Draconibacterium halophilum: one gene and its partner. The protein of the gene in region 1 interacts with the protein of each later gene in a pairwise test. Links are inferred from orthologs where the notes say so. Each region holds a gene or a part of one and is shown in the gene's direction. Other genes may lie near its edges.

Region 1 (3,800 bases):
CTTTGCTTCGAGATGACAGAGCGCCGAAAGTTCTTCCTTTTTACTTTTGCCTTTTTACTTTTGCCTTGAAACATTACCAAACCAAATCGCATGCATCAGCCGGCATCCAGTGTTTTTCTTTGCCATCCCATTTTACGTTGCAGCCAATCGGGTTGGTTACCGGAACAGAAATCTCTTTTCCACTGGTCAACTCTTCAAGTGCATTTGCCAGATCGTTCACCTTTATTTTTGATGGATCACGCGGACTATCAACACCCCTACCGGTATAAACGAGTTTGCGGTCTTCGTCAAACACATAAAAATGAGGTGTCCGCAGCGCTCCATATGCCAGCGCAATTTCCTGCGACTCGTCGTGCAAATATGTCCACGGAAATTGGTGTTCTTTCATGCGCTCCACCATGTGGTCGAAATCATCCTCTTCGTAAGTATTTTTACTATTCGAGTTAATTCCAACAAATTCTACTCCCTGCGGCTTAAACCGTTCAGCCGTTTTTCGGGTAACTTCATCGCTGTTAATCACATAAGGACAATGATTACAGGTGAAAAACACCACCAGATATTTCGAGTCCTTAAAACTGTCAAGCGTGTATATTTTCCCATCAGTTGCCGAAAGATCAAAGTAGACCGCTTTTTTTCCTATTTCGAGTGTAAATGCCATAATATTATCTTCTTTTACTACTAAAAGTATCTTGAATGAAAATTGTTTAATAGATAGTACAAAACTTTGGTTATTCCGTACCGAAGCTTCGTACCATTAAAAATTGAAAAACCTTACGTTTTTTACCGCAACAAATTATCTTTGAAAAATCATCTTGAAACATTTACAATTAGGGCACGAATGAGCAGCGAACAAGACATCCAACGAATTGAAGATTTGCAGGCCGAACTGGCCGAACACAACTATAAATATTACGTATTGGCGCAACCATCTATCAGTGATTTTGATTTCGACATGAAATTAAAAGAGCTGGAACGCCTTGAGAAACAATACAATATTAACGACCCTAACTCGCCAACACAGCGCGTAGGAAGCGATTTAAGTTCAGACTTTAAGCAGGTAACTCATCAGTACAATATGTTGTCGCTATCAAATGCATACTCGCAAGAGGAGCTAAAAGATTTCGACAACCGCATTCAGAAAATTATTGGTACCGATGATTTTGAATACGCTTGTGAGTTAAAATTCGATGGCTCGTCGATTAGCCTAAGCTATGAAAATGGCGAACTGGTGCGTGCCGTAACTCGTGGCGACGGAGTGAAAGGTGATGATGTAACTGCAAATGTGCGTACCATCCAATCGGTACCCTTAAAATTACGCGGAAACGATTATCCGGATAGTTTTGAAATTCGCGGCGAGATTTTGATGCCTTTTGAAGTATTCAACAACCTAAATGCTGAACTGGAAAAAGCTGGCGAACCGCTATTGGCAAATCCTCGAAACACAGCGGCAGGAACACTAAAAATGAAAAACTCATCGATTGTTGCCTCGCGAAAACTGGATGCCTATTTGTATTACGTACTTGGCGAAAATTTACCGGAAGACGGGCATTACGAAAGTCTGCAAAAAGCACGCGAATGGGGATTTAAAATTTCGGAGCACACGCAATTGTGTAAAAATATTGATGACGTATTTGCTTTTATCGAGAGATGGGACACCGAACGATTTTCACTGCCGGTTGCCACCGACGGAATTGTGATTAAAGTAAATTCGCGGAGATTACAAAAGAACCTCGGTTTTACCGCCAAATCGCCACGCTGGGCTATTGCCTACAAGTTTAAAGCCGAGAGTGTTTCTACTCTGCTAAAATCGGTTTCGTACCAGGTAGGGCGAACAGGAGCTGTAACGCCGGTGGCTAATTTAGAACCGGTTTTAATTGCCGGAACCATTGTAAAACGCGCATCGCTGCACAATGCTGATATTATCAATAATCTGGATCTGCATATTGATGACACTGTTTTTGTGGAAAAAGGAGGCGAGATTATTCCGAAAATCACGGGAGTTGATCCTGCCAAACGACATCCGATGTTTCAGCCGGTGCAGTTTATTGAAACATGCCCCGAGTGCGGAACCAAACTAATTAGAAAAGAAGGTGAAGCTGCCCATTATTGTCCGAATGAAGATGCCTGTCCGCCACAAATTAAAGGCAAGATGGAGCATTTTGTGAGCCGAAAGGCAATGGACATTGATGGCATTGGGCAGGAAACTGTTGACTTGCTTTACAACGAAGGTTTGGCAAAAAACATTACCCAGCTCTACCAATTGCAAAAAAAGCAACTGTTAAACCTTGAGCGAATGGCAGATAAATCGGCACAACGAATTCTCGATGGTTTGGAAGCTTCAAAAGAAGTTCCGTTCGAGCGGGTACTTTTTGCGCTGGGAATTCGTTTTGTTGGAGAAACAGTAGCCAAAACGCTGGTAAAAAAGCTGCATACAATTGAAAATATTCAGCAGCAAACCAAAGAACAGTTGGTAGAAATTGATGAAATTGGCGACCGCATTGCGGAAAGTGTTGTGGATTGGTTTTCGAACGAAGAACATTTACAATTTATCGAAAACCTGAAAGCATACGGACTTCGGTTTTCCATCAGCGAAGACCAGCTGGAGGGACAAACCAACAAACTGGAAGGTTTGAGCATTGTTATTTCGGGAACTTTCGAGCAAAATTCGCGCGATGAGCTTAAAAAACTGATTGAGCAAAACGGAGGGAAAAACGTGGGTTCCATTTCGAAAAAAACAAGTTATATGCTTGCCGGAAGTAATGTTGGTCCCAGCAAGCTTCAAAAAGTTGAGAAGTTGGGTATTCCAATGATCAGTGAGAAAGATTTCTTAAAAATGATCGAATAGTTTATCGGGAATAATGACGAAAAAAATTACAGTTGAAGCTAAATACGACGCTTTTAATATGACAAAAACAATTCTTCTTTTATCAATAGCACTCCTCTTATCAGTTGCGACCAATGCTCAGAAAATTATCGAGTGGTCGGCCGATTATCAACTTCAGAAAAGCGATTTTCAGGCAGAAGCCCCAAATAGCGGGCAAATGCAAACGGCATCAGGAAGTTTTTCTGTAGAGTACGAAACAGGTGGATTAAACCTGGTTTTCAACCGTAACCTGAACGAAAATGTTTCGTGCTTTTTTCAAAAAAATGCCTCGTATATTGACGATGGGACAGCAGAATCCACAGCACGTTTATTGCGCTATCAGCAGCTGATTTTTAATTTGTATGAAATTCAAGCCCGTAATCTCCGCAAAAAGTTTTTTGAAGAACGCAAAACGATGCTAACAAAAGGTCCTTCTGAACTGCACCAGGAAGCCTATACAGAACATGCCAAACTACTTTCACGAGTAGAACGTGATACCTTTAACGGTACGCTCGATTCGGAAATTGATAAGTGGATGAAGTGGTCGCTTGAGGAACTGGAAAACCTTGGTGACTTTTGTAAAACGTGTAATCCCAAAAAGAAGAAAAGAAAATAAGGAATTGCAACATGGGAATTAAAGAAAAATATGCCTCTCGGAAACTCCAACAGTTGATAGCAAAGCAACAGCGCACACCAATAATTCCAAAACTTTCATTGCATTCGAAAGTAGGTGTTATCTGGCAACCTTCAGAAAAACCGGCGGTAAAATACTTACGCAATTATTTTAACCAGCACGGGGCTATTTTTCGCGATTACTGCATTTTCGACAGCGATTCTAATCCGGCAACCGAAGCCAATTCGTTAACCATAAACGACCTCAACTGGTGGGGAATTCCGAAGCCTGAAAAAGTTAGCGACTTTATTGAAATGAAGCTGG
Region 2 (16,594 bases), 2.0 Mb from region 1 along the record:
AACCTAATTATAAAAAGGAAATATTCGGGCAAGGGCTAATCTCTAAAAACGATAATTTTTATTCAAAATTCATTCTTTACCTTCGTCGTCGTTCCTCCTTTGTAAAGTACCATGTCAATTTAGCACCAATCATCCGTGGTGGCCCGGGTACAAAAGTGGGTACGCCAAACAGGCTTCCGGTATTTCCGGCGCTGGTAATAAATTGTTCATCGAGTACATTATTGGCCCAAATCGTTAATCGGATATTCGGATCGGCCAGTTCAAGTCCGCCGTTAATGTTCAGCAAACCATAACCGTCCTGTTCCAAACCGGGAGTGTTGGCATCCTCAAAATAAATATGCGATTTATACGAGTACGATGGTGTAACAAACAGCTTAATATTCGGCGTAATATTTACGCGTGCATTCAGCCCAACAGCAAAACTGTGCTCGGGAGCCAGACTAAAAACATTGCCCGCATACAGTTGCTCCGATCCATCCACATCGGTAGAATCGAATTCGGTTTTTAACCAAGCATAATTGGCAAACAAATCCAGTTGTTCAATAATGGCTACGCGCAAACTGGCTTCGGCACCGTAAGCCGTTGCCTGACCGCCGTCTTTAAACAGCAGGTTGTATTCGCCGGTTTCGTTGTTGGCCACCCACGCACGTGTTTGAAAATCTTTGTACAGCTGGTAGAATCCGGTAACATCAACAAATACGCGGTCGTAAAAGGCACCTTTAAATCCCAATTCATAGTTGTCAAGAATTTCAGGTTCCAAAACTTCTTCCTCGCCCGTTGAGGTAAACTGCAACACGGCCGGACGGCGCCCGCGCGAGTAGTTGGCAAAAACATTTCCGTATTCGTTAAAGCGGTATTTTAATCCACCGCGCCAGGTATACGAGAGTGTATTTTTTTTGATCTCTTTTGAATCGTACGGCAAAAAGAAAACATTGGGATAATTGCCTGTTAATATTCCCAATCCCGATGATGAGCCACTCACAAACGATGATTCACCCTTTAATTTGTAGCGGTCGTAAACCGCCCGAACTCCTGCCGAAATAAAAATCTTCCGCGAAACCTGATAGTTGATATCTATAAATCCTTCCGCTGCCATATTGTTGGCTTCGCTGTAGTTCTCTTCCTGGTGATCGGCCGGAAGTGGTGTTGGATCTTCCATGCCATATTCAGGAATGGGCGGCAAAGCAGGTATTATCATTGGTTGTCCGTTGGGCATTACCGGTGTGGGTTGCGGCAAAAACATCAGGCTGGCCAAATGCTGCTCGTTGGGCGAAAACCAATACGTTTGATCGGCTTTTTCCATCCAGAAACTACCACCCAGCGAACCGTTTAAGCGGCTGTTTTGAGAAAAGTTGCCACGTAGCTCCTGGTAAAACTGCGACGCCCCGGCATACTCGGCCATATCGATGGCCGCCGAGGCAGTACCATCACCATCCCAACGCGATGAGGCATCGGTAGTGCGGTACGAGGTAATACTGGTCCAGTAAGTATGTTCAGTCATGTAAAGGCGGTAATTCAGTGTGGCATCAAAAATTTCTTTGGCTGTTCCCAGGTTTTCGCCTTGTTCGTGCGAGGCTACGCCACTAAAAATGCCAATGTCTCCATTTGTATTTGGCAAACTGTCGGGCATAAAAGCAACTCCCGGAGTATCGTCTTTCTGGTAGTTTAGCACCACATCAAAACGATGGTTCCAGGCCGGCTTGAAACGCGCTGAGAAGCGTCCCGCAAGCGTTTCTTTACCCATTAAATCACCATCAAAAGTATTTTCAATATAGCCATCGCGTTTATTATAAATACCCGCAGCACGAAGCATCAGCTTGTTGTCGATAAGCGGAACGTTAACCATTCCGCGGTATTCTTGTGTTCCATAATCTCCCCAACCAGCTGTAACACTGCCATAAAAGTCATTGTCCGGCATTTTACTCACGTAATGAACGGCTCCGGCCTGAGCACCACGACCAAAAAGTGTGTTTTGTGGTCCTTTCAACACTTCCACACGGTCCATATCATACAGTTCGAGCGAAGCCGAATTGGCACGGTTTATTGGTACATTATTAAAATACACCGAAACGCGTGGTTGTGCGCTGGGGCTAACCTCGTCGCTGCTTAACCCACGAATGGAAAAAGTGGGGCGGTTGGCACCCTGTTCGCGCACATACATTCCCGGAACAAAATCACCGAGAGTACTGAGATCGGTAATATTGGCTTCGTCCATCAACTGGTCGCTCACCGATGAGATAGCCGTGGGGACATCAAGCAATTGTTGCTCGCGTTTTTGGGCACTCACCAATATCGGTTCCAAATGAATATCGTCAGTTGGCAGCATCACATTCTTTTCATTTCGGCCTTCCTGTAAAATAATATCTACCGTTCGGGTTTCAAATCCGATAAACGAAACCCGAATACGCGCTCTTCCCGGAACCAGGTTGGTGATAAAATATTCACCGTCTTCGTTGGTATTAACACCTTTGTATGTTCCGTCAACTGAAACATGTGCACCGGGCAGCAGGTTGTAATCGCTGTCGTATACCGAGCCACGTACATAAACGGTTGGCAATTCGCGCGAAACGGCTTCTGTATTGCGGTATTTGCGTTTCACTTTATCGCGTCGTTTGGTTTGCCCAAACGAGGTTGAAACGATAATTAGAAGGAGAATTATACTTAGGTAAGTCTTCATGTTTTCAATGTTTTCTGAATTTGTTTTGTTAATTAACGAATAGGATGTGAAAATAATATATCCTGCCTGAATAGAATTAACATCTTGCTAAAGGAATGGTTTAGCCGCATGGAGCGAATGCTTCGTACTAAAAACCGGCAGATGCAGCCAAATGGCCAGCTCGTCCATACATTTTTGGGCTTCATCGTGTGTTTTACATTTTTTTACGGCAATGGCAGGTCGCTTTTTATGATTTACAAAATAAACCCTAAACTCCTTCTTTCGCGATGAAGTGCTGCGATTCGATTGGCTGTTTACACTAAATACCTTGTTCATCGATACCAGCGTAAGCCCAATGTATTTGTTAACCGGTTTCCATTTTCCGGTTTTTATCAGGCCAAACCACATATTATAACTACGGAATTGCTGCTTTTCCGAATCAATTTCTACACCGGAATAGGAGCCCAACAGAAACCAAGCTAAAATGACATTTGTTCCGAAAACGATCCAGGCTTGCTCGTATAACGACATTGCAGCAATAATAATAAAAGCCAAACCCATAAAACGATACGGTCCTTCCAGTGTTCTTGAGATTTTATTGGCGACGAGCATGGTTTAAAGGTAATGAAAATCTATGTAGCGTGATTTCCTACTTTATTATTATTCGAGAATAAGCTGGCGTTTTTGAATGTAGTAATGCCACAAAATATAGCTTGCCACGGAGCGGTTTGGGGAGAAACGTTTCATGTAACTTATAATATCATCTTTGGTAGCTTCGGCTGGGACAAGTTCTAATTCATAAACAGCTTTTATAGTTGCCAGATCGCCCGGAGGGAAAATATCGGAAAAATGAAGGCTCATCAGCACATACATATCGACGGTCCAGTTGCCGATGCCTTTAAGTTGTATCAGTTTTTCACGAATGGCTGGTTCGTCAAGTATTTTTAATTCATCAAGATTGAGGTTCCCGCTTGCTATTTCGGCGGCTAAAATCCGGCTGTATTTTATTTTCTGACGGCTAAATGAACAGGCCCGTAATTCTTCGTCCGAGAGTTTCAAAAGGTTTTCAGGCGTGACAGCTTTTATCTTTTCTACTAGTTTAATGTATGCCGCTTTTGCGGAAGCCAATGAAACCTGTTGCTCAAGAATTGTAAGTATAAGTGTAGCAAAATCCGGTTTGCGGTACCAGAGAGGCGGGTAATCGTATTCCCGGATTACGGCCTCCAGTTTTGGTTCGATGCCTGAACACCAGTTGCAAAGTTCTTTAAAGTGGCTTTCGTTCTTTATCTTATCCATGTTTAAAAATCATTAATAGGAACAACTGATTTTTCTGAAATAGGTTCAATAAAAAAGAGGGACGCCTGGCGCCCCTCTTCGAAGGCAATACCGAATTAAATAAATAAAATCTTCTCTCGTAAGATTTGTTTTCTGCCTTCTGTGTTTAAAAACGGCCATTGCATATTTTTAGTATAACAAAATTCTTTTTGGATGATGAAGATTGCGAAAGTTGCAGGTTATCAAGTGTTTCTGGAAATGTTAAATTTTTAATAACGCTGAAATAACGAAGTTCATTCCCGGAGAAACCAGGCCCGACGAATAAGGGCGGTAGCGTTTGTTGAAAATGTTTTCAATACCACCACTGATTGTAAGATTGGAATTAAGGTGATAGTTGGATTTTATATTGGCCGTCCACCACGATGGGGAATAAGGATTTCCATTATCGTCGGGAATATATAAATGCGGCTTGTCTTGTTCATCGGGCGACAGCTCATCAAAATCAAATTTGCCACTGTAGTTTACGTACAGATCGAGGTACAATTTTGGCCCCTCAAAAATAATATGCGACGAACCAAATGTTGGCGGCACATGACGAATAGGCATGCCTTCGGAATCTTCTCCTTTGGTAATGGTTATGTCGTGCCGGGTGCGCCACTGGTTGTTAAAAAGGTATTCTACATTCGCAGTTGTTCCGTAAATTGTTGCCGACTCGGCATTAACAAGTGCTTCCACACGGCTCATTTCACCATCGTATAAAATAGAGTCCTGCCCCAATCCATCAAAGGTTCTTCTTACCATCGCATCTTTTAACCAGGTGTAAAAACCGGTCCATTCAACTTTAATTCTATTCTGGTGCGAACGAATTATGCTTAACTCCAGGTTGCGGGCGTATTCAGGTTTTAGGTCGGGATTGGGAACCACAACTGTTCCGGGTTCTGAATCGAATACTTTGGCTACATCATCAATATTGGGCGAACGGAAACCGGTGGAGCCATGAATATTAATCTGCCAGTCGGTGGTTGGATGCCAAACTATGCCAAGGTTACCGTTAAAAGCCGAGTTCTTCATATCAAAACCATCAAAAGGGAATTGGTAAAAATCCGTGTCAAATTTTCCTTCCAAATGGGTGTAAGTAAACCGCGAGCCCATTTGAAAAATGATTTTCGGACTGATGGAATATTTGAACGAATAATAAGCTGCCAGGCTCGAATAGTTGGAATCATCGGGATAACGCGGAGCAATTTTTTCCTGCTCACCGGAAATCAGATCTTCAGAATACCCGTTCGAACCCACCTTATTGAAATAACCCTCCAAACCATAAAACAACTCACTTCTTTCATCTATGTTTTTGCCAAAGTCAAAGTTTACAGAATAGATATTTACATTTTCTGTACGGTTGCGCAAGATGTCGTTATTCAGTTTCCGGTCGTGGCGACTTTCGGTGTAATCCTGGTAAGCCAGCAACAAATTGGCTTTATCAAACAGCAACATATTTTTTTTCAGTTGCATACGCCCCGATAACAGTGTCCATTCCTGCGGACCATAATACCATTCGGCGTATTTCAATTTATCGCCTTTGTATTGAATTAGCCTGTCGTAACGCGGAATGTCTCCGGTTTGCGAGTGGTGTGCCCCCAGTTCAATATCAATATTTTCATTTGGCCGAAAACGCAATTTTCCCATCAGGTTGAATTGATGATAGCCCGTATAAAGCTGTTTGCGATCATTACTGTTTTGCAGGATTTGATCCGCTCCGGAATAGGGAGCATCTACAACATACTGGGGGCGCAAATATTCCTCAGGGCCGGAATTTCCCATTTTCATATCGTCAAAATCGGTAAAAGTGGTGCTGATTACAGAAGCCCATTTTTTTCCGCCGAAATTATACGAGAAATGTCCGGTTTTCTCAAAATTTACACTGGAATACCGTGCGTATGCTTTTCCGAACGCTTCATAATTATCAGCTGTCGATAGTTTGGGCGAAAGGGTGTTAAAACTCATTACGCCACCCAGCGCATCGCTGCCGTAAATTACCGAACCCGGGCCAAAAATAATCTCGGTGTTTTGCAAACTTTGTGCATCAACAGAAATTACATTTTGCAGGTTTCCGCTGCGGTAAATCGCGTTGTTCATTCGTATGCCGTCAACCATAATCAACACACGGTTAGCGGCAAAACCTCGAATCATCGGACTTCCGCCTCCCATCTGACTTTTCTGGATAAAAACACCACTTTCAGTGCCCAGCATATCGGCAGTAGTTTGAGGATTGTAGTGCATAATCTCTTCCGGTTGTATGGATTTTATGGTATGCGGAATTTCGGTTTTCGACTGTTTCCAGCGGTTAACCGAAACAACCACTTCGTCAAGACGAACCGGGCTTTCAACCATCAGCACAGTTTTGCCTTGTTCCTCAATTTTCTTCCGGGTGCTTACATAAGTTATAAACGATGAATGCTTGAAGAGAATTTTCTCATCGGGTTGAAAACCGTCGAGTTTTGCCCTGCCTTCTTCATCCGTTTGCGTTAAAAAATTATCTGAGATAAGCATTGCATGCTCAACAGGCGTGCCGGTTTTGGCATTTACTACCTGAACATACGCCTGCCCAAAAACAGTGGAAATGGAAAAAAGAAGTATAAAAAAAGTTAGTTTGAATTTCTTCACCGAAAATAATTTTGTGCAAATGTATTAATTGGGCGGACTACATCAAATATTGTGCCCGGTTGGATTAGAACCTGGTGCAGCAAGATACGCGTCTGTAATTACGACAAAAATTTGTTTCCTTACGTGCTTTGCTTTAATTCTATTGTCTTTTGCAAGTGTGCTGTATGGTAATGAGTTGCGTGTCATCCAAAAGCTAATTGTATGTGAATTTTTTGCACAAAAAAATCCGACCTGGTTTCCCGGGCCGGATGGAATATTAATTAATTTTGCTTAGTAATTATACCAGCCCCTGCGCCATCATTGAATTCGCAACTTTTACAAAGCCAGCAATGTTGGCACCTTTTACATAGTTGGTAAATTCTGATTTTTCTTTACCATATTTCATGCACATTTCGTGAATATTACACATAATGGAGTGCAGTTTGGTATCCACTTCCTCGCGGCTCCAGGCTATGCGCATACTGTTTTGTGTCATTTCCAGACCCGATACCGCAACACCACCGGCGTTGGCTGCTTTCCCCGGCCCGTAAAGAATTTGTTTTTCAAGGAAATAATGAACAGCTTCTTCGGTACTTGGCATATTAGCTCCTTCTGCCACAACAAAACAACCGTTGCCGATAAGCATTTTAGCCTCTTCAAGGTTCAGTTCGTTTTCAGTAGCACAAGGCAAAGCCACATCGCATTTTACAATCCACGGACGTTGTTTTTCCATGTATTGCACAGCGTATTTATCGGCGTATTCTTTTATCCGTCCGCGATGCACATTTTTTAGCTCCATCACATAATTCAGTTTATCGCGATCAATTCCTTCAGGATCATATATAGAGCCACTTGAATCGGATAGTGTAACAACTTTTCCACCCAGCTCAATTACTTTTTCGGTAGCAAATTGTGCTACATTTCCCGATCCGGAAACAGCAACCACTTTTCCTTTAAAACTTTCACCGCGTGTTTTCATCATTTCTTTAGCAAAATACACGGCACCATAACCGGTTGCTTCCGGTCGGATAAGCGATCCTCCCCATTCAACACCCTTACCGGTTAGCACGCCGGTAAATTCGTTTCTAATTCGTTTGTACTGCCCGAAAAGAAAACCGATTTCACGGCCACCAACGCCAATATCGCCGGCAGGCACATCGCTATACGGGCCAATATGCCGCGACAATTCAGTCATAAAACTTTGGCAGAAACGCATTACTTCGTTGTCTGATTTGTTTTTTGGATCAAAATCAGAACCTCCTTTTCCGCCACCCATAGGCAACGAGGTTAAGCTATTTTTTAATACCTGTTCAAAAGCCAAAAATTTAAGAATGCTCTGGTTAACCGTTGGGTGAAAACGCAAGCCTCCTTTGTACGGGCCAATAGCGCTGTTCATTTCAACACGGTAGCCGCGGTTAATATGAATTTTGCCGCGATCATCCATCCAGGGAACCCGGAATTGGATGATACGTTCAGCTTCAACCATTCGTTCAAGAATTTGAGTATGACGATACCTCGGATTATCAAGCAAAAAATCGGCCAACGATTCAACAACTTCGTGTACTGCCTGATGAAATTCAGGTTGCCCCGGATCTTTTGCCCGTACGTAGTTCATAAAATCATCGACAAATAACTTACTGTTTTTAGTGTTCATTTTAATGGTTTTAGTTTTTATATGTTCAAGATACAAAAAAAGTCAGAAGTTATCTTATTGCTTTTCAGCATATTAATTAACATGCGAAATGTGAGTCTGTTAGGTATGATGGTAAATCAGTTGTAAACTCGAACATTTTGTTTTGGTTTATTTTGAATGTGTAAAATCATCTGATACATCCAACAAAAATTTTATCTTTGCGCCTTTAAAATCAGAATCTTATTACGTAAGAAAATGGAATATAAATTCGCAGAAATAGAGCCGAAATGGCAAAAGTACTGGGATAAAAACAAAACGTTTAAAACCAACGACGATTACTCGAAACCAAAATATTACATCCTCGATATGTTTCCTTATCCATCGGGAGCAGGGCTGCATGTTGGTCACCCCGAGGGTTATACGGCAACCGATATTTTAAGTCGTTACAAACGTATGAAGGGATTTAACGTATTGCACCCAATGGGGTACGATGCTTTTGGTTTGCCTGCCGAGCAGTATGCCATGCAAACGGGAACGCATCCGGCAATTACCACTCAGAAAAACTGCGATAATTTCCGTCGACAGATTAAAGCGATTGGTTTAAGCTACGATTGGGATCGTGAAATAAACACCACAGATCCAAAATATTTTAAGTGGACACAGTGGATCTTCAAAAAATTATACGACACTTATTTTGATGAGGATCAACAAAAAGGACGACCAATTTCAGAATTGGTTATTCCTGAGGAAGTACAGGCCCAAGGAGAAGAGGCTGTAAAAGAGTACATCGGCGAAAAGCGCCTGGCATACTACGACAACGCCCAGGTTTGGTGGTGCGATTCGTGTAAAACAGTTTGTGCCAACGAGGAGGTGCTAACGGATGGGGCACACGAAAAATGTGGCAACACCGTTATCCGCAAAAACCTGAAGCAATGGTTGCTTCGTATTCCGCACTATGGCGAGCGATTGTTGAGCGGTCTTGAAAACCTGGATTGGCCGGAAGGTGTAAAAGATATGCAGCGCAACTGGATTGGTAAATCAACAGGTGCTGAGGTGGATTTTGCTATCGATGGATTGAATAAAAATCTACGTGTTTACACGACCCGCCCCGATACTTTGTTTGGTGCAACGTACATGGTAATTGCTCCGGAACACGAGTTGGTTAACGAAATTGTTACCGATGATAAAAAGGAAACAGTTGATGCTTATATAAAGGCATCGGCTTTAAAATCAGATTTGGATCGTACTGATCTGGCGAAAGAAAAGACCGGAGTATTTACTGGCCGTTACGCAGTGAATCCTGTGAATAAACAGTTGATTCCGATCTGGGTGGCCGATTATGTATTGATGGGCTACGGAACCGGAGCGATTATGGCTGTTCCGGCACACGATACCCGCGATTTTGAATTCGCCAAAGAATTTGATATTGCTATCAATTGCATTCTTGATCCAAAAGATGCAGAGAACCGCGATGAGATTTTAGCCGGCGATGCCTGCTGGACGGAAGATGGTGCTTACATCAACTCGTCGAGCGATGAAACAGGTTTGGATATAAATGGCCTGAATAAAACTGCCGGTATTGCTCAAGTGGTTGAGTGGCTGGAAGGAAAAGGAATTGGAAAAGCAACAGTGAATTTTAAGCTGCGCGACTGGTTATTTAGCCGCCAGCGCTACTGGGGCGAGCCTTTCCCTGTAATTCACTGGGAAGATGGTGAAGTGACCTTGGTAGATGATGAGAACCTTCCGTTGGAATTACCCCAACTGGAAGAATACACCCCAAGTGCCAGCGGAGAATCGCCATTGGCAAAGGCCGAAGACTGGTTAACGGTTACCGACAAAAACGGACGAAAGGGACGACGTGAAACCAACACCATGCCGCAGTGGGCAGGTTCGTGTTGGTACTATTTGCGCTACATTGATCCGAATAACGAGGACAGTATTTTCGATGTAAAAAAAGAAAACTACTGGATGCCGGTTGATTTGTATGTGGGAGGAGCAGAACATGCTGTTCTTCACCTTTTATATTCGCGTTTTTGGCACAAAGTATTATTCGATTTAGGAGTGGTATCTACCGACGAGCCTTTCCAGAAACTGTTTAACCAGGGAATGATCCTGGCTTTTGCCTACGAAACGGTTACAGGCGCAAAAGTAGCTTCTGATTTGGTGGAAGAAAAAGACGGCAAATATTTCCACACGGAAACCGGAGAAGAGCTAAAGCAGATTGTGGCAAAAATGTCGAAATCGTTGAAGAATGTGGTGAACCCGGATGACGTAATTGAACATTACGGTGCCGACTCGTTACGCTTATACGAAATGTTTATGGGACCGCTTGATGAACGTAAACCATGGGCGGAAAACGGTGTAAAGGGAGTGTTTAACTTCCTGGCACGTGCCTACCGTTTCTTTGCAGATATGGATAAGATTATTGACGGCGATGAGGATAATGAGGTGGCAAAATTGTTGCATCAAACCATACAAAAAGTTGAGCACGATATTGAGAACATGAAATTCAATACCGGAATATCTGCGTTGATGGTGTTCAATAACCTGGCGATTAAAAAAGGAAAAGTCACCAAACAAACGGCTAAAACATTTGCTACAATTCTGGCACCTTATGCGCCGCACATGGCCGAGGAATTGTGGTCGCTTTACGGAAATACAGAAACATTGGCCTATGAAGCGTGGCCTGAAGTTGACCAAAGTTTATTGACCGAAGATTCGCACGAATACCCGGTATCGTTTAACGGAAAAATGCGCTTTAAAATTGAGCTGCCACTGGATATGCCAAAAAATGAAATTGAAAAGACAGTGCTTGCCGACGAGCGCGCTGCCAAATGGATGGAAGGTAAAACCGTTCGCAAATTCATTTTTGTACCGAAAAAGATTATTAATGTAGCTGTAGGATAGTCAATTAAGAGCAACGTTTTTAAGAGATATTTTGAAAGGGCAACCACATGGTTGCCCTTTTGTTTTTTAAATCTGTGTTATTTCGCAAATCCCTGACAATCATCACCAATATTTCAGAAAAGGCTTCGTTCATTTGCGCGATTTTAGGAAACACATAAATTCAAAAAATGGTTAAGGAAATTTTGTCGCAAAATGTACGACTGGCGCGCATTGTTCAGGATTATGCAATTATTACTTTTGGTTTGCTTTTATTTTCAGCTGGCTGGGTGTTGTTTCTTATTCCTGCCGAAATTACCGGTGGAGGAATCAGTGGTGTTGCCGCAGTAATTTATTTTGCCACCAATATACCAGTAAGTATTTCTTTTTTAGTCATTAATGTATTTTTGGTGGTGATTGCCATAAAAATACTTGGCGCTAATTTTGGCGTTAAAACAATCTACAGTATTCTTGTTTTAACCAGTTTCTTTGCTTTGTTTCAGAATGTTCTAAAAGCACCATTGGTAAACGATACATTTCTTTCGGCAATTTTAGGCGGAATGGCAGGTGGTGTTGGTCTTGGTGTTGTTTTTTCCAGAGGTGGAAGTACCGGCGGCACTGATATTTTTGCCATGATAATAAACAAATACAGGAATATAAGTCCCGGGCGTATTATTATGCTTTGCGATGTGATTATTATTGCTTCGTCGTATGTGGTATTCCGCTCGCCCGAAAAACTGGTATACGGTTACGTTTCCATGTGGGTGGTTTCGTATTCGCTCGATTCGTTCTTAAGTGGTGCCAATCGCTCGGCACAAATGTTTATCATCTCCAAACAATACAAAGAAATTGCTGAATATATTAATACCGAAGCTATACGTGGGGTTACCTTGCTCGATGGTTCGGGGTGGTACACGCAAAAAGAAACAAAAGTTATAATGTCGGTGGTACGCAAAAAAGAAACCGGTGCGATTTTTCGTAAGATCAAGCAGATCGATCCCGATGCTTTTATTTCAATGGCAAGTGTGATGGGAGTTTACGGTCAGGGATTCGATAAACTGAAATTGTAATAGGGTTTTAGGCGGTTTTGCCTTCAAAAAAACTTAACTTTTTAAATAGAACACATACTAAACCTGATATCAATTCAGTTTTCTTATTTTTGGCGTAATTTAATTTTGAAGATGGGAAAATTGAGATTGATCGTTGTGGGGATGGGACTCGTTTTATTACTGAGTCAATTGTTTTCGTGTGCACCTAAAAGTGCCAAACAGGAAGAAACACCTGTGTTAGATACTGTTGTTGAAGTAAAAGTGCCGGTATTAAAATACGGGTTTCCGATTGATTCCTTTGCCCTTGAAATGGGGAAAGTGAAAAACAATGAGTACTTAAGCCAGATTTTAAATGCACGTGGTGTAAGCATGGGAACCATCGATAAAATTGCGCGAAAATCGAAAACTGTTTTTGATGTTCGAAAGATTAAAAGCGGCGAGAATTTTTGCATTCTCTCCACCCGCGATTCCGTTCCTGTTGCAAAGTATTTTGTGTATGAAAATTCAGCGGCTGAATATACTGTATTTGAATTAACAGATACATTAGGAATTTATAAAGGTCAAAAGGAAGTGAAGACCCGGCTACGCACTGCGCAGGGAGTTGTTGAGTCATCGTTGTGGAATGCAATGGTTGATAACGAACAAGATCCGATGCTGGCGTTAGAGTTATCGGATATTTTTGCCTGGACAATCGACTTTTTTGCCATCCAGAAAGGCGATCGTTTTCGGGTGATTTACGATGAACAATTTGTTGATTCCGTTTCTATCGGTATTGGCGAAATTTATGCCGTTCAGTTTGATCATTATGGAGATAAAAATTATGCTTTTATTTTCGATCAGGATGACCGCTTCGATTATTTTGATGAGCAGGGGAAAAGTCTAAGGAAAGCTTTCTTAAAAGCACCTCTTCAGTTTTCACGTGTAAGTTCGCGTTTTTCAAACAGTCGCATGCATCCGGTTTTGCGTATCCGTCGTCCACATCACGGTGTTGATTATGCTGCACGAAAAGGAACACCAGTTGTGAGTATTGGCGACGGGACTGTAATTGCCCGTGCTTACCAGGCTCGTGGCGGCGGCAATTATGTAAAAATTAAACACAACTCGGTTTATACAACCACTTATATGCACCTCTCGGGTTTTGGCAAAGGAATTACAACCGGTGCGCGAGTAAAACAAGGTGATGTAATTGGCTATGTTGGAGCAACCGGTCTGGCAACGGGACCTCACCTCGATTTTCGTGTAGCTAAAAATGGTAGTTATGTAGATCCGTTAAAAGTAAAAGCGCCACCTGTTGAGCCCGTTAAAGAAGAAAACATGGCTCGGTATACTGCTGTTAAGGATTCGTTAATGCTGGAGCTACAAAAAATTCAGTGGGAGCCGGTTCTTGAGTTAGCTGATTCGGAATAGTTTTATTTTCATACAAAGTTCATCTTTGTTTAATTATCAGTTGTTCCAAATTTGGGAGCTACTAAAATTTTTCTATATCTTCCCCGCCAACATTTCAGGACCAACAGTTGTTTAACAGATTATACCTTAACTTGAGAATTAAATTTTAAAAAAAATAAAAAGGATGATGAGGATGAAGTCGATTAAAATATTGATGATAGTGGCAGTGGCCACAATGTTTTTAGCATGCGTAAGAAACAAAAAACCGGCAATGGTCCAAAGCCAGAACCAGAGTGCTTTTAATATGATTAAAGTCTCGGAAGTAATTCAGGGAGGTACTTATACCTACATAAACGCAACAGAAAATGGTACTAAAAAATGGCTTGCTGTATCAAAACAAGCAGTAAATCCCGGTGAAGTTTTATACTATTACGATGCTTTACCTATGGAAGACTTTCACAGCAAAGAGATTGACCGAACTTTTGATGTCATTTATTTTGTGAATCAAATCAGCAAAACACCTGTGGATCAACAGCCGGCTATGAGTGGTGAAATGCCATCGTCGCACCAGGGGAAAGTAGCTGCCGACGATGCTGAAGTTGAAATTAATAAAGAAGAAGGAGAATTGAGTATTGCAGATGTTTTTGCCAACAAGGCTGAATATAGCAATAAAGAATTCGAAATTCGGGGAGTAGTTGTAAAAGTGAACGAACAGGTAATGGGAAAAAACTGGGTACACATTCAGGATGGTACAGGCAGTAGTGGCAATTTCGATCTAACGATAACTACACAAGAGAATGTTAAAGTTGGCAACCAGGTAATTTTTAAAGGAAAGCTAACCCTGGAAAAAGATTTTGGCGCCGGCTATTTCTATGAAGTAATTATGGAAGATGCCGCATTGTTAAATGAAGCTGTCGCTTTATAAGCAGCGTTTTATTTAACAAATATTCAAAGCTTCATTCCAAGTATATAATTATCTTTGTATTTAAATAGTTATATACTCGGAATGAAGTTCAACAAGCTGGAAATAGAAGAAGAAGGAAGCTGGTTTCAACGTCAGTTCAGAAAACCGCATACGAGAAAAACAGTTCGCTATATTTTAATTGGAGCGCTTGCCGGTTTTTTGTTTTACTATTTAACTGAAGGAATGCACCTTAACACTTTGCCACGCAATGAAGTGGTTGAGAGTATTATTATAGGGGCATTCTTAGGGTTTTTTATCACCAATAGCCCGTGTGCCAGAGGGCGCTGTTAAATACCTACGACCATTTAATCTAAGTCAAAATCAGGTTATTACGCTGTGTTTTTAACCGAAGCTCAATTGCCTCCAGGTAAGCAGTTAATGGGTAAAGTTTTTCATCGTACCATAACGATGCAAAATATAATCCGATAGGGGCTTTTATAAGCCCGTTATTTTTGTAGAATTTATCCAGCCAATCGAATCCCTTCTCAATTTCGGCATCCGATTTTGTTTCTGTTAAGGCTGCAATGGACAGTGCTGTTTCTTCTATCGATCCTTCAACTCCTGCATTGCCACCCCAACTTCCATCTTCATTCTGAACTTTCAACAGAAAACCGGTTCCTGATGCGATCATCTTTTTCAGCTTCTCAGCCAGTACCGGATCATGGTCTACGAATAATTTTGCTTTTTGAAGATAGGTAAGTACCCGTGCTGTTCCGTAAACCGGATTTTCATGATTTTGGGTGTGTTGATTGCCAAACCAAAGCGGAAGCCACGAGCCATTTCCATTTTGGTATTTCTCCAGGTATACAACAGCTTTGTGGATCGTTTTTTTAAACTGCTTATGCTGTTTCTGATGCAAATCTTGTTGGTATACATTCAGCATTCTTGCAAGTGCCAAAACACAATGTCCGGTTAAATCCGCGCAGCTCTGATCGAATGGCAATTTTCCCCAGCCACGCGAAAAAGTCGGGAAGCCGCCATCGTTATTTTGTAGTTTGCGTAGCCATTCGCCTCCAACTAATACCTCTTCTCTAATAGTATGGTGCGGTGCCAAATTTAAGAGTGCCAGAATCGCTCCCGGCGTATCATCGCAGTCGGGAACGGAACCTGAGTAATTTGTCCAGCCCCAGCCACCCGGCGAAGTGCCGTTAAACGGATGGACCGTTTTATTTTGCACCGAAAGCAAATGACTGGCAATTCGTTTTTGCTGAGTTTGCGACAATATCTCATCTTTCCTTTCGCCCAAAGCTTTTACACTCAGCGTTGTTACCCATGTTGATAGGTCGACGTCGATGGGCCAGCTGCCGTCTTTGCGTTGGGTACGTTTTAAAAATGCAATTCCTTTGTCTACAATCACCGAATCTCTTAATCCTGCATTTATCAGGCTTAGTGCAACAAATGCTGTAAGCGGAATGGCTTCCAAAAAACCACCACTTTTCGGTAACAATTTCTCCAGAATTTTAAGTGCTTTCCTTTCAGCTTTTGCCCGGACGACACGTGTCAATCCGTTTGATTTTTTCTTGCGGAAAATTACAATTCCAACAGCAATCAATGCCGGAATAGCGTAGCTTACCACACTCAAATTCAACAATCGATAAAACCTGCGCGGCAATAGAGCCAGCTCGAATGGCAACTGTGGAATGTTTTTAAATCCATTGTCGCCCGGAATGCCACAAAGTGCACAAAGTGTTAATATGGGTACCGAAAATGTATAGTCTTTTTTATAATGATTGAGAATAACTTTTGCCACCTGCTCGGAGCGCACGTCAACATTTTGCGATTTTAGGTAGTCGGCTAATTTTTGTTGTGTTGTTTTTATCGCCGGATTTTCTTCAGCATAAAGATTCAATGCTGCATAACAAAGTAATGAAGTTGAAATATTGGCCGGACTTTCAGGCGTGTCGCCATAACCGCCGTCTGCATTTTGGTGCGAAGTTAGCCATGCCAGCCCTTTTCCAATTTCCTGCTGATGAAGATGGGCATCGTGGAAATGAAGTGCTGCAACAGCTACGGCCACACCCAGCGCACTCGATGATAATTCTCCCGACCAGAAGCCATCATCATTAAGCTCACTGAGTAAAATTTCGCTCAGTTCTTTAAATCGT

The links.
Region 2: the proteins of ligA (region 1) and leuS interact in binary tests that used the Escherichia coli proteins (3 or more experiments, as listed by UniProt). The link is inferred for Draconibacterium halophilum from one-to-one orthologs.

The regions. Positions count from the first base shown.
Region 1 is NZ_CP048409.1:2,395,069-2,398,868, reverse strand. What follows is about bases 379-3,341. They hold ligA (NAD-dependent DNA ligase LigA), read left to right. Parts: upstream 379-838; coding sequence 839-2,845; downstream 2,846-3,341. Other genes in these bases: G0Q07_RS09705 (hypothetical protein), read left to right, coding at 2,859-3,341; G0Q07_RS09715 (thioredoxin family protein), read right to left, coding at 379-658. Also shown: more of G0Q07_RS09715, read right to left, coding at 74-378; more of G0Q07_RS09705, read left to right, coding at 3,342-3,479; G0Q07_RS09700 (DUF6913 domain-containing protein), read left to right, coding at 3,491-3,800. UniProt on the Escherichia coli protein: DNA ligase that catalyzes the formation of phosphodiester linkages between 5'-phosphoryl and 3'-hydroxyl groups in double-stranded DNA using NAD as a coenzyme and as the energy source for the reaction.
Region 2 is NZ_CP048409.1:4,405,597-4,422,190, reverse strand. Bases 8,141-11,314 are described here. They hold leuS (leucine--tRNA ligase), read left to right. Parts: upstream 8,141-8,462; coding sequence 8,463-11,114; downstream 11,115-11,314. Other genes in these bases: G0Q07_RS17945 (YitT family protein), read left to right, coding at 11,282-11,314; gdhA (NADP-specific glutamate dehydrogenase), read right to left, coding at 8,141-8,228. Also shown: G0Q07_RS17975 (TonB-dependent receptor), read right to left, coding at 77-2,677; G0Q07_RS17970 (hypothetical protein), read right to left, coding at 2,765-3,268; G0Q07_RS17965 (DNA-3-methyladenine glycosylase family protein), read right to left, coding at 3,317-3,952; G0Q07_RS17960 (TonB-dependent receptor), read right to left, coding at 4,193-6,595; more of gdhA, read right to left, coding at 6,873-8,140; more of G0Q07_RS17945, read left to right, coding at 11,315-12,160; G0Q07_RS17940 (M23 family metallopeptidase), read left to right, coding at 12,272-13,546; G0Q07_RS17935 (hypothetical protein), read left to right, coding at 13,719-14,450; G0Q07_RS17930 (hypothetical protein), read left to right, coding at 14,532-14,780; G0Q07_RS17925 (prenyltransferase/squalene oxidase repeat-containing protein), read right to left, coding at 14,800-16,594.